DNA from 2 places in the Arthrobacter sp. sptzw32 genome. Region 1 is predicted to be linked to the other one. Evidence: riboswitches for the same ligand, from Rfam matches in the RefSeq annotation. Region 1 holds a riboswitch; the other holds the start of a gene.
The links. A riboswitch is a leader RNA that binds a small molecule or an ion and turns the genes downstream of it on or off. The one in region 1 is predicted to bind S-adenosylmethionine.
Positions count from the first base shown of each region.

Region 1 (4,425 bases):
AAGGGCGGCATTGATGTCCTCAAACGCCTTCGCTACCGCCGCTTTTCCCATACACCCATCATGGCAAGGGGGTCTGACAATACCGGTTGGAGTGGATGCGCAGGCAGCTGAACTACCCGTTGCCGCGCCGTCATCCGCGGGGTGCACCAGGAAACGGATTCGGCCGCCATCAGCGGGTGACGCCGTTGTCACCTGCTGATGGCGGCCGAAGCTCAGGAAAGAGCGAGCTGGTATATCCGACCGTACGGAAGCCCGTACGGAAGCTCGGGCATCAGCCCCGCAGCCCCGCAGCTCCGCCGGGGACAGTCAGATCGTGACGGCTCCGTTGGCGGTCTCGAACGTCACCGAAAGGATCCCGGGGGTTCCGTGCGGTGCCACCCACTCCACGGCCACGTCCTCGAGCGGCTTCTCTACCGGCTCACCCAGCCATTCAGTAACGCGCTCAGCCGAACCGGCAATGGTCAGGCAGCTCATCTTGACGTTGGTTTCGTAGGCGTTGGACGGGTGCAGGGTCGGGTCGCCCTCCCACTTGAGCATGTACGGAACCTGCGGGTCTGCGATCAGACCGAGGATGCCAATCTGTTTCCAGACCAGTTCGCGGCCGTCGGGAAACTTACGGTTTCCGTTGACCGAGGAGCGGCCAAGGCGCTCTTCGAATGGTGCCAGGTCGTCAACCTCGACGCACCAGCCCATCCAGCCGCCGCCGGCGGCAGACCGCGCACGCACTGCCTGTCCGAAGGGAGCCTTGTCCGAAGCGGGGTGGTCCAGGACCTCCACCACTTCGAGGTACTTGTGTCCCGCAAGCGGGATGATCATATTCCGGGTTCCGAACCGCGGGTGTACCCCGCCCTTCACTGCCTCAACGCCGAGGGCAGAGGAGATACGTTCGGTGGTGGCAGCCAGGCCATCGTGTTCACAGGCGTAAGAGACGTGATCCATGCGCATGGCAACATCTTGGCACTTTGTGATCGGGCTCTCAGCTAAGGCAACCCTTACTGGGATTTTCCCGTGGAAGCACTGGTTTTTCTGCGCAGGTCCCCGAAATCTTGAGGACTATGTTCGTCATAATCCTGTTCGGCCGTGTCTGCACGTTCCTACACTGAGCTCAGGTCATGAGTGCCAGCACGAAGCCCCGGCTTGCTGGCCGGCAACCCTCCACCCGCGGTGGGGTGCCCCGGGTGAGGACCTGGTTGTCCGGCAACGGCCGGATGGCAAGCGCGGCCCGCGGTGCTTCCCAGCATGCCGGGCCCATGTCAAAGGAGCCTTACTTGTCCAACGGATGGTCTTTTGAAACCCGCCAGATCCACGCAGGGCAGGAGCCGGACGGTGCCACCGGCGCCCGGGCCCTTCCCATCTACCAGACCACGTCCTTTGTCTTCCCCAGCGCTGAAAGCGCCGCCAACCGCTTTGCCCTGGCCGAGCTGGCACCCATTTACACCAGGATCGGCAATCCCACGCAGGAAGCGGTGGAGCAGCGGATCGCCAGCCTGGAAGGCGGCCTGGGAGCGTTGCTGCTCAGCTCCGGCCAGGCCGCCGAGACCTTTGCCGTCCTGAACATCGCCGAGGCAGGGGACCACATCGTCGCCAGCCCCAGCCTCTACGGCGGCACCTACAACCTCTTTGCCCATACACTCAAGAAATTCGGGATTTCAGTCACCTTCGTGGCAGATCCGGACAACCTGGACCAGTGGCGCGGGGCAGTCCAGCCCAACACCAAGCTCTTCTTCGGCGAAGTGGTGTCCAATCCGCGGCAGGACGTCCTGGACATCGAAGGCGTGTCCCAGGTGGCGCACGACGCCGGCGTTCCACTGATCGTGGACAACACCCTGTCCACCCCGTACCTGATCCGGCCGCTCGAATGGGGTGCTGACATTGTGGTGCACTCAGCCACCAAGTACCTCGGCGGCCATGGCTCCGCCATTGCCGGAGTGATCGTCGACTCCGGAAAGTTCGACTTTGGCAAGGACCCTGCCCGGTTCCCGGGCTTCAACACCCCGGACCCCACCTACAACGGGCTTGTCTACGCCCGCGATCTCGGCGCAGACGGTGCCCTCGGCGCGAACCTGTCCTACATCCTGAAGGCCCGTGTGCAGCTGCTGCGGGACCTCGGCTCGGCGGTGTCGCCTTTCAACGCCTTCCTCATCGCCCAGGGTCTGGAGACGCTGAGCCTGCGGGTGGAACGGCATGTTGCCAACGCCCTGGAAGTTGCCCAGTGGCTGGAAGCGCGTGACGACGTCGAATCGGTCGCCTATGCGGGGCTTCCCTCCAGCCCCTGGTACGAGCGGGGCCGCAAATACGGCCCCAAGGGGACCGGCGCCATCGTGTCGTTCAACCTTGCCGGTGGCGCGGAGGCGGGCAAGCGTTTTGTAGACGCGCTGGAGCTGCACTCCCACGTGGCGAACATCGGCGACGTCCGGTCGCTGGTGATCCATCCGGCGTCGACCACCCACAGCCAGCTGTCGCCCGAGCAGCAGGTGGTGGCGGGCGTGAACCCCGGCCTGGTGCGGCTTTCGGTGGGGATCGAACATATCGATGACATCCTGGCCGACCTCGAAGCCGGCTTCCGCGCGGCCAAGGAGGCCACCGGAGCCTAGCCCTCCCACAGGGTGGGCGCCCGGGGGCAGCAACGGGCCGGGGAAGTCACAACCAGTCACACTCTTGGCGGCAGGCAGGGGCTGTTTCGTACACTCGAACCAGGTCATGAGTGCCAGTGACAGCCCCGGCTTGCTGGCCGGCAACCCTCCTTCCGCGGCGGGGTGCCCCGGGTGAAGACCTGGCCTGCCGGTCATATGACGGCGGGCAAGCGCGTAGAAGAGGTCTTGCCATGACGGTTACCGTCACCCGTACAACTGTCCCCGAACACGGCATTGTCCGCTACGCCTCCATCGGCGGGCTGAAGCTCGAAGCCGGCGGTTACCTGCCGGACGTTGTTGTGGCCTACGAAACCTGGGGCACCCTGAACGAGGACGGCAGCAACGCCGTCCTGATCGAACATGCACTGACCGGCAGCACCCACGTGACCCGGGGCGACACCGAGGAGCCCGGTTGGTGGGAACAACTCGCCGGGCCGGACGCACCAGTGGATACCAACCGCTTCTTCGTGGTGTCCGTAAATATTGTGGGCGGCTGCTACGGCTCGACCGGGCCCTCGTCGCCTGCCCCGGACGGAAAACCGTGGGGTTCGCGTTTTCCGCTGGTGACCCTGCGGGACAGCACCGTGGCCGAAGCCCGGCTGGCAGACCAGCTCGGAATCCGGAGCTGGTACGCCGTGTTGGGCGGCTCAATGGGCGGCGCCCGCGCCCTCGAATGGGCCGTCACCTTTCCGGAACGGGTGCAGCGCTGCGCCGTGATCTCCATTGGTGCCGCGAGCACGGCAGAACAGATCGCCTTCGCCCAGGCACAGACGCTCGCCATCCGGCAGGACGCCAACTTCAACGGCGGCGACTACTACGGCGGCCCCGCCCCCGAGGAGGGGCTGGCCCTCGCCCGGCGGATCGCCCACATCACGTACCGCTCTCCGGTCGAGCTGGACGGCAGGTTCGGCCGTGCGCCGCAGGCTCCCGAATCACCGTTTCAAGGCGAGCAGCTTGCAGCGCGCGGGCGCTACCAGGTGGAAAGCTACCTGGACCACCAGGGCAGCAAACTGGTCCAGAGGTTTGACGCCAACAGCTATATCGCCATCACCGAAGCGCTCATGAGCCATGACATCTGCAGGGGGCGTGGAGCCCTCGTCCAGACCCTGTCCGCTTGCACTGCACGGTTCTTTGTAGCGGCGGTGGACTCTGACCGGCTCTACTTCCCGTCCCAGTCATGGGAACTGGCCCGTGCCCTCCCCGGCGAGGTAGACGTCCACCTTATCGAGGCACCCATCGGGCACGACGGATTCCTCACGGAGATCGCCCAGCTGGGGAGCCAGCTGCGGGACCATCTTTCGGAGTAGCCCCGGCCCCACAAGCCTGCCCGTGTGCATTAATGCAGATGCACTCTGCATCATTCGGCGTTGAGCTGCGCGTTTGGGAGGACCATACTCGATGGGACCCGGCGGTTCGTGACCAAAACCACACGCATCCGCTACAGACTGTCCCAGTGGTGTCGAAGACGACGCCGAAGGAGTTCACATGAGTACGGAACACTCCGCCGCACGGCGGCCAGAGGAAACCGACGTCAAATCCACAGGCCTGAGGAAAGTAGTGACGGCCTCCATGGCCGGCACCGTAGTTGAGTGGTATGAGTTTTTCCTTTATGCCTCGGCCGCCACCCTGGTGTTCGGCAAAATGTTCTTCCCCAACTCAGGGACGGAACTCGACGGCATCATCGCTGCCTTCGTTACTTACGCCGTAGGCTTCGTGGCCCGCCCGATCGGCGGCATTGTCTTCGGCCACTTCGGGGACAAGTTCGGCCGCAAGCAGTTGCTGCAGCTGAGCA
Region 1 is NZ_JBNHEZ010000003.1:153,987-158,411, reverse strand. Features, by position in the region: gene AC5RVN_RS07305 (HNH endonuclease signature motif containing protein) at 1-51, opposite strand, end outside; gene AC5RVN_RS07300 (VOC family protein) at 307-945, opposite strand; SAM riboswitch class IV at 1,109-1,224, shown strand; gene AC5RVN_RS07295 (bifunctional o-acetylhomoserine/o-acetylserine sulfhydrylase) at 1,269-2,594, shown strand; SAM riboswitch class IV at 2,697-2,812, shown strand; gene metX (homoserine O-acetyltransferase MetX) at 2,825-3,940, shown strand; gene AC5RVN_RS07285 (MFS transporter) at 4,119-4,425, shown strand, end outside.

Region 2 (4,425 bases), on a different contig from region 1:
GAGGTCAGGTCCACCACCGTCCCGAAGTCTTCCTTGACCCTTGGTCCGTACACCATGCCCACCACCAGGCCGGAGAAGAGGACAAAGAGCTCCGCCCCGGACACGAAGCCCACGGCCTCCTGGGTGAGCAACTGAAACAGCGACGTCATCCCCAGGTGGTTGACCACCACAAAGACGATGGCCAGTCCCCGCAGCAGGTCCACCCGGGAATCCCTGGAGGAGGAGTCGGCGTAAGCCCACGCTGTTGCCGCGTTCACGCGCCGGGGAACCTGCCATAGCGCCACGAGCAGAATGACCAGCGCCGCGGCAACAGTCCAGGAAGCAGGGCCTGAAAGGGTGTTGGCCCGCACGTGCCCGCTGCCTGCCACAACCTCCGTGACCGGCCCGGTGACCAGCGGGGAAGCCTGCAGCCTCTGCCGGGCTGCGTCTGCGATGGCAGGGTTCCCGGTGAGCAGCCAGTTGATGCCAGCCACACCCGTGTCTCTGGTGTTTGTGCGTTCATCCCACACCACCGCGGCGGTCCTGGTGAATTCGGTTGATCCTGCGGCGCCGAGGACCTGGTCCCACCAGGAGGCTTTGATCTCCATTTCGGTGGCGCCGCCGGACGCCGGGCTGTAGAAGGCGGACGTCTGCAGCAGGAACGGCTTATCTTTACCCTCCGAATACGTTGCGTAAAAGTTTTCGCTACCCGATGCAGTAAGCATTTCCTGAAGTTCGCCCTGCCGGGGAACGGTATTGACGGGCGCCCCGCCGGCCGTGTCGTCGTGGAATGCTGTCAGCCCCACCCAGTCCACCGCCTCGTCCCCCGGATAGTAAGGGCTATAGGCCGCGTCCGAGCCGTCCCACGCGCCGTCGCGGTTGGTATCGAGCAGGGCGAAACCTTCGCTTCCCGGCACCGGCACATTCCGGTGCCGGTTGAAGGGGTAGTCCTTGCCCAGGTAGGGCTCCCACACCATGGCGGTACGGCCGCCGTCGAGATTGTTGAAGGCTGCGGCGACGGCCTGGAAGGCGGACCGGTAGGCGCTGGGCTGCTGGCCCCATTCCACCCAGCTGGCATTCATGTCGGGGGCAAAACGGATCAGCACGTGGCCTTTGAAGTTGCCTGTCAGATCGGCCACTTCGCCGGCGAATGCTGAAGCGGTGTCTGCAGTGATCTGGTCCAGCGGAACCGTGGGCTGCACCGTGAGCATTGCATGTGCGCCTTGTTCACCTGACTGTTCCAGGAAGCCCCGGATGTCATTTTTCTCCGAGGCGCGGAACGGGATGGCTATGTCGTGCCCGAGCAGGGCCGGTGAGGCACCCAGGCGGCCGGCGAAACCGGCAGCGGTGTCCTCGCCCCATTCCAGCACAGCGCCCAGCAGCGGCTTGCCGTCGCCCGGAAAGGTCTCTGCCGCACGGGCTGGTCCCGCCGGCAGCACTATCAGCAGGACTGCCATCAGCATCAAAACAAGGAAGGCGGCCGTGGCGCGGGTCAGGACCAGCAAGCCGTTGCGGGAAGTCCGGGCAGGCAGCGGGCTGTTGTGCCCGCGCTTGGGCGCGGCGGCTGATGACGTGCTGATGGGACCCCCCGAAGCTGATACTCCAATGACGGGGCGGCCTGCCCCAAAAGAACTTTATCCGGCGTCAATATGTGCGGCACGCCAGGTGCCTTGACGCCGGAGCGAGTCCCGCCGTCGTGGGTTACCGAAAGTGACGTGCCGGCCGCTCAGCGGGCAGGGCCGGTTCAGTTACGGAACATGACGACGACGGCGGTGCGGGCATGCCCGCCAAGTGTTACGTTTTTTGGGAGTAATGAGTACCGGTGCCAAGCCCTGACTAACCGGTCGGCAACCCTCCTTCCGCGGCGGGGTGCCTCAGGTGAATACTCGGCATATCGACCGAATCGTGTTGCAAGCGTGAGAGAAGGAGATCCGTCGTGTCTGACGCACCTGCCCCTGAAGAGAGACTTTCGTACCGGCTCGTCACCGGCCCGGACGACCGGACATTCTGCGAACGGATTTCGGCCGCCCTGGCCGAGGGCTACGTGCTTCACGGCAGCCCGGCCGCCACCACCAACGGCGGCCAGGTGATAGTGGCGCAGGCCCTGGTCCTTCCGGCAGCCATCGCCTCCGCTGATGCCGCCGTTGCCACCGCGGTGGATAACCTAGAGGCCGCCGGCGAGGACCTCGAGTTCGACGGCGAGGGCCACGCATGAGCTACGCGGGAGACCTGACGCCCCAGGAGGCGTGGGACAAACTGGAGCACGGAGCCATCCTCGTGGATGTGCGGACCGAGGGCGAATGGGCCCACATCGGCATTCCTGACACCAAGGCCACCGACAATGATCCGCTGTTCATCCAGTGGACGTTTCCGGGCGGCATTCCCAACCCCGACTTCATCAGTTCCCTCACCCAGCAGGCGCCGGAAGACTCATCGACGGAGCTGATCTTCCTGTGCCGCTCGGGGCAGCGGTCCATCGCGGCTGCGATTGCTGCCACCCAGGCCGGTTTTACGTCCTACAACGTGCTGGAGGGCTTCGAGGGCGAGCCGGACCGCTACGGCGAACGCACCGTCAACGGCTGGAAGAACCGCGGCCTGCCCACCAACCTCGGAAAGAACTAAGTGACCTTCAACGAAGACGCCGCCGGCTGGAGCAGCAACACCCAGGCCGTGCGCGGCGGGCTGGACCGCACCAATTTCCAGGAAACCAGCGAGGCCGTGTTCCTGAATTCCGGGTTCGTGTACGAATCCGCAGCCGCTGCTGAACGGGCCTTCACCGGTGAGGACGAGCGCTTTGTGTACTCCCGCTACGGCAACCCGTCCGTTGCCACCTTCCAGGAGCGGCTCCGCCTCCTCGAGGGAACCGAGGCATGCTTTGCGACGGCGTCGGGCATGTCCGCGGTCTTTACCGCTTTGGGTGCCCTGCTGGCTGCAGGTGACCGCGTCGTGGCCGCCCGGTCCCTGTTCGGTTCCTGCTTCGTCATCCTGAACGAGATCCTGCCGCGCTGGGGTGTCGAAACGGTTTTTGTGGACGGGCCTGACCTGGAGCAGTGGCGCTCTGCGTTGTCCGAGCCCACCACCGCTGTGTTTTTTGAATCCCCCTCCAACCCCATGCAGGAAATCGTGGACATCGCCGCGGTCAGTGAGCTGGCACATGCCGCAGGTGCCACTGTGGTGGTGGACAACGTTTTCGCCACTCCCCTGCTGCAGCGCTGCGGCCAGCTCGGCGCCGACGTGATTGTCTACTCCGGCACCAAGCACATCGACGGCCAGGGCCGGGTGCTGGGCGGCGCCATCCTGGGCACCAAGGAATTCATTGACGGCCCGGTCAAGCAGCTGATGCGCCACACCGGTCCATCGCTGTCCGCCTTCAACGCCTGGGTGCTTACCAAGGGCCTGGAAACAATGGCCCTCCGCGTCAACCACTCCTCGGCGTCAGCCCTGCAGCTGGCCGAATGGCTGGAACAGCAGCCTGCCGTGAGCTGGGTGAAGTACCCGCTCCTGAAGTCGCACCCGCAGTACGAGCTGGCGGCCCGGCAGATGAGTGCCGGCGGGACGGTCCTGACCCTGGAACTGGCGACGACGGGTGCCCGCTCGGGCAAGGAGGCTGCCTTTGCGCTGCTGGACGGCCTCCGCATCATCGATATCTCCAATAACCTGGGCGACTCAAAGTCCCTCATTACCCACCCCGCCACCACTACTCACCGCGCAATGGGTCCGGAGGGCCGCGCAGCCATCGGCCTGAGCGACGGCGTGGTGCGGCTATCCGTGGGGCTGGAGGACGTGGACGACCTGATCGGCGACCTCGAACAGGCGCTGAAGCAGATTTAGCCTAGACGGAGAGCTGGACGGCAATGCCGTCACCTGCACCGACCTGCGCTTTGTCCCTGATCTCCTTCTTCACCGGCAAAAGGTAGGAATCGCTCTTGGTGTCCCGGAACAGCGAGGTCTGCCAGGAGTGCTCTCCGACCTTCGCGGTGACCTTGATCGAGCCGAATGCCGTCCCGGCACCTGCAGCGCGGACCCGGATGTCATCAGCGATGTCCGGAGGCAGGGTCACAAAATGCCATCCTGCCTCACCGGGGTACAGCCAAAGTTCTGCTTCAAAGGAATACGAGGCCGTCACCCGCCGAGTATGGCACGAACCCGTTACTTGTGACCCGCGCTTCACAGCTGAGCTGGTCCTCGAGGACGCCCTGCTGCCCTTCCCGCCTACTAGGGCTGACGAACCCGCAGCAGATCGGGCGTTTCTTCGACCTTCGACAGATCCAGGGTGCCACGCATCGTCACCTCTACCGCATGCCTCACCACTGCGCCGAAGCCCAAATCCTCAGGTGCTGCAGCGGCCAAAGCTCTGTCGCGGATGCGGCGCTGTTCAGCTGCCCCAGTTCCACGGGCAATGACGTCCTCCACCCCTTGCCGGGCAAGGGAAAGCTCGCCCTGCTC
Region 2 is NZ_JBNHEZ010000004.1:63,086-67,510, reverse strand. Features, by position in the region: gene opgC (OpgC domain-containing protein) at 1-1,442, opposite strand, end outside; SAM riboswitch class IV at 1,788-1,902, shown strand; gene AC5RVN_RS09240 (DUF1737 domain-containing protein) at 1,916-2,194, shown strand; gene AC5RVN_RS09235 (rhodanese-like domain-containing protein) at 2,191-2,601, shown strand; gene AC5RVN_RS09230 (O-succinylhomoserine sulfhydrylase) at 2,602-3,810, shown strand; gene AC5RVN_RS09225 (DUF1905 domain-containing protein) at 3,812-4,105, opposite strand; gene AC5RVN_RS09220 (glutamate--cysteine ligase 2) at 4,195-4,425, opposite strand, start outside.
Region 2: another riboswitch for S-adenosylmethionine. It lies ahead of AC5RVN_RS09240 (DUF1737 domain-containing protein); the one in region 1 lies ahead of metX (homoserine O-acetyltransferase MetX).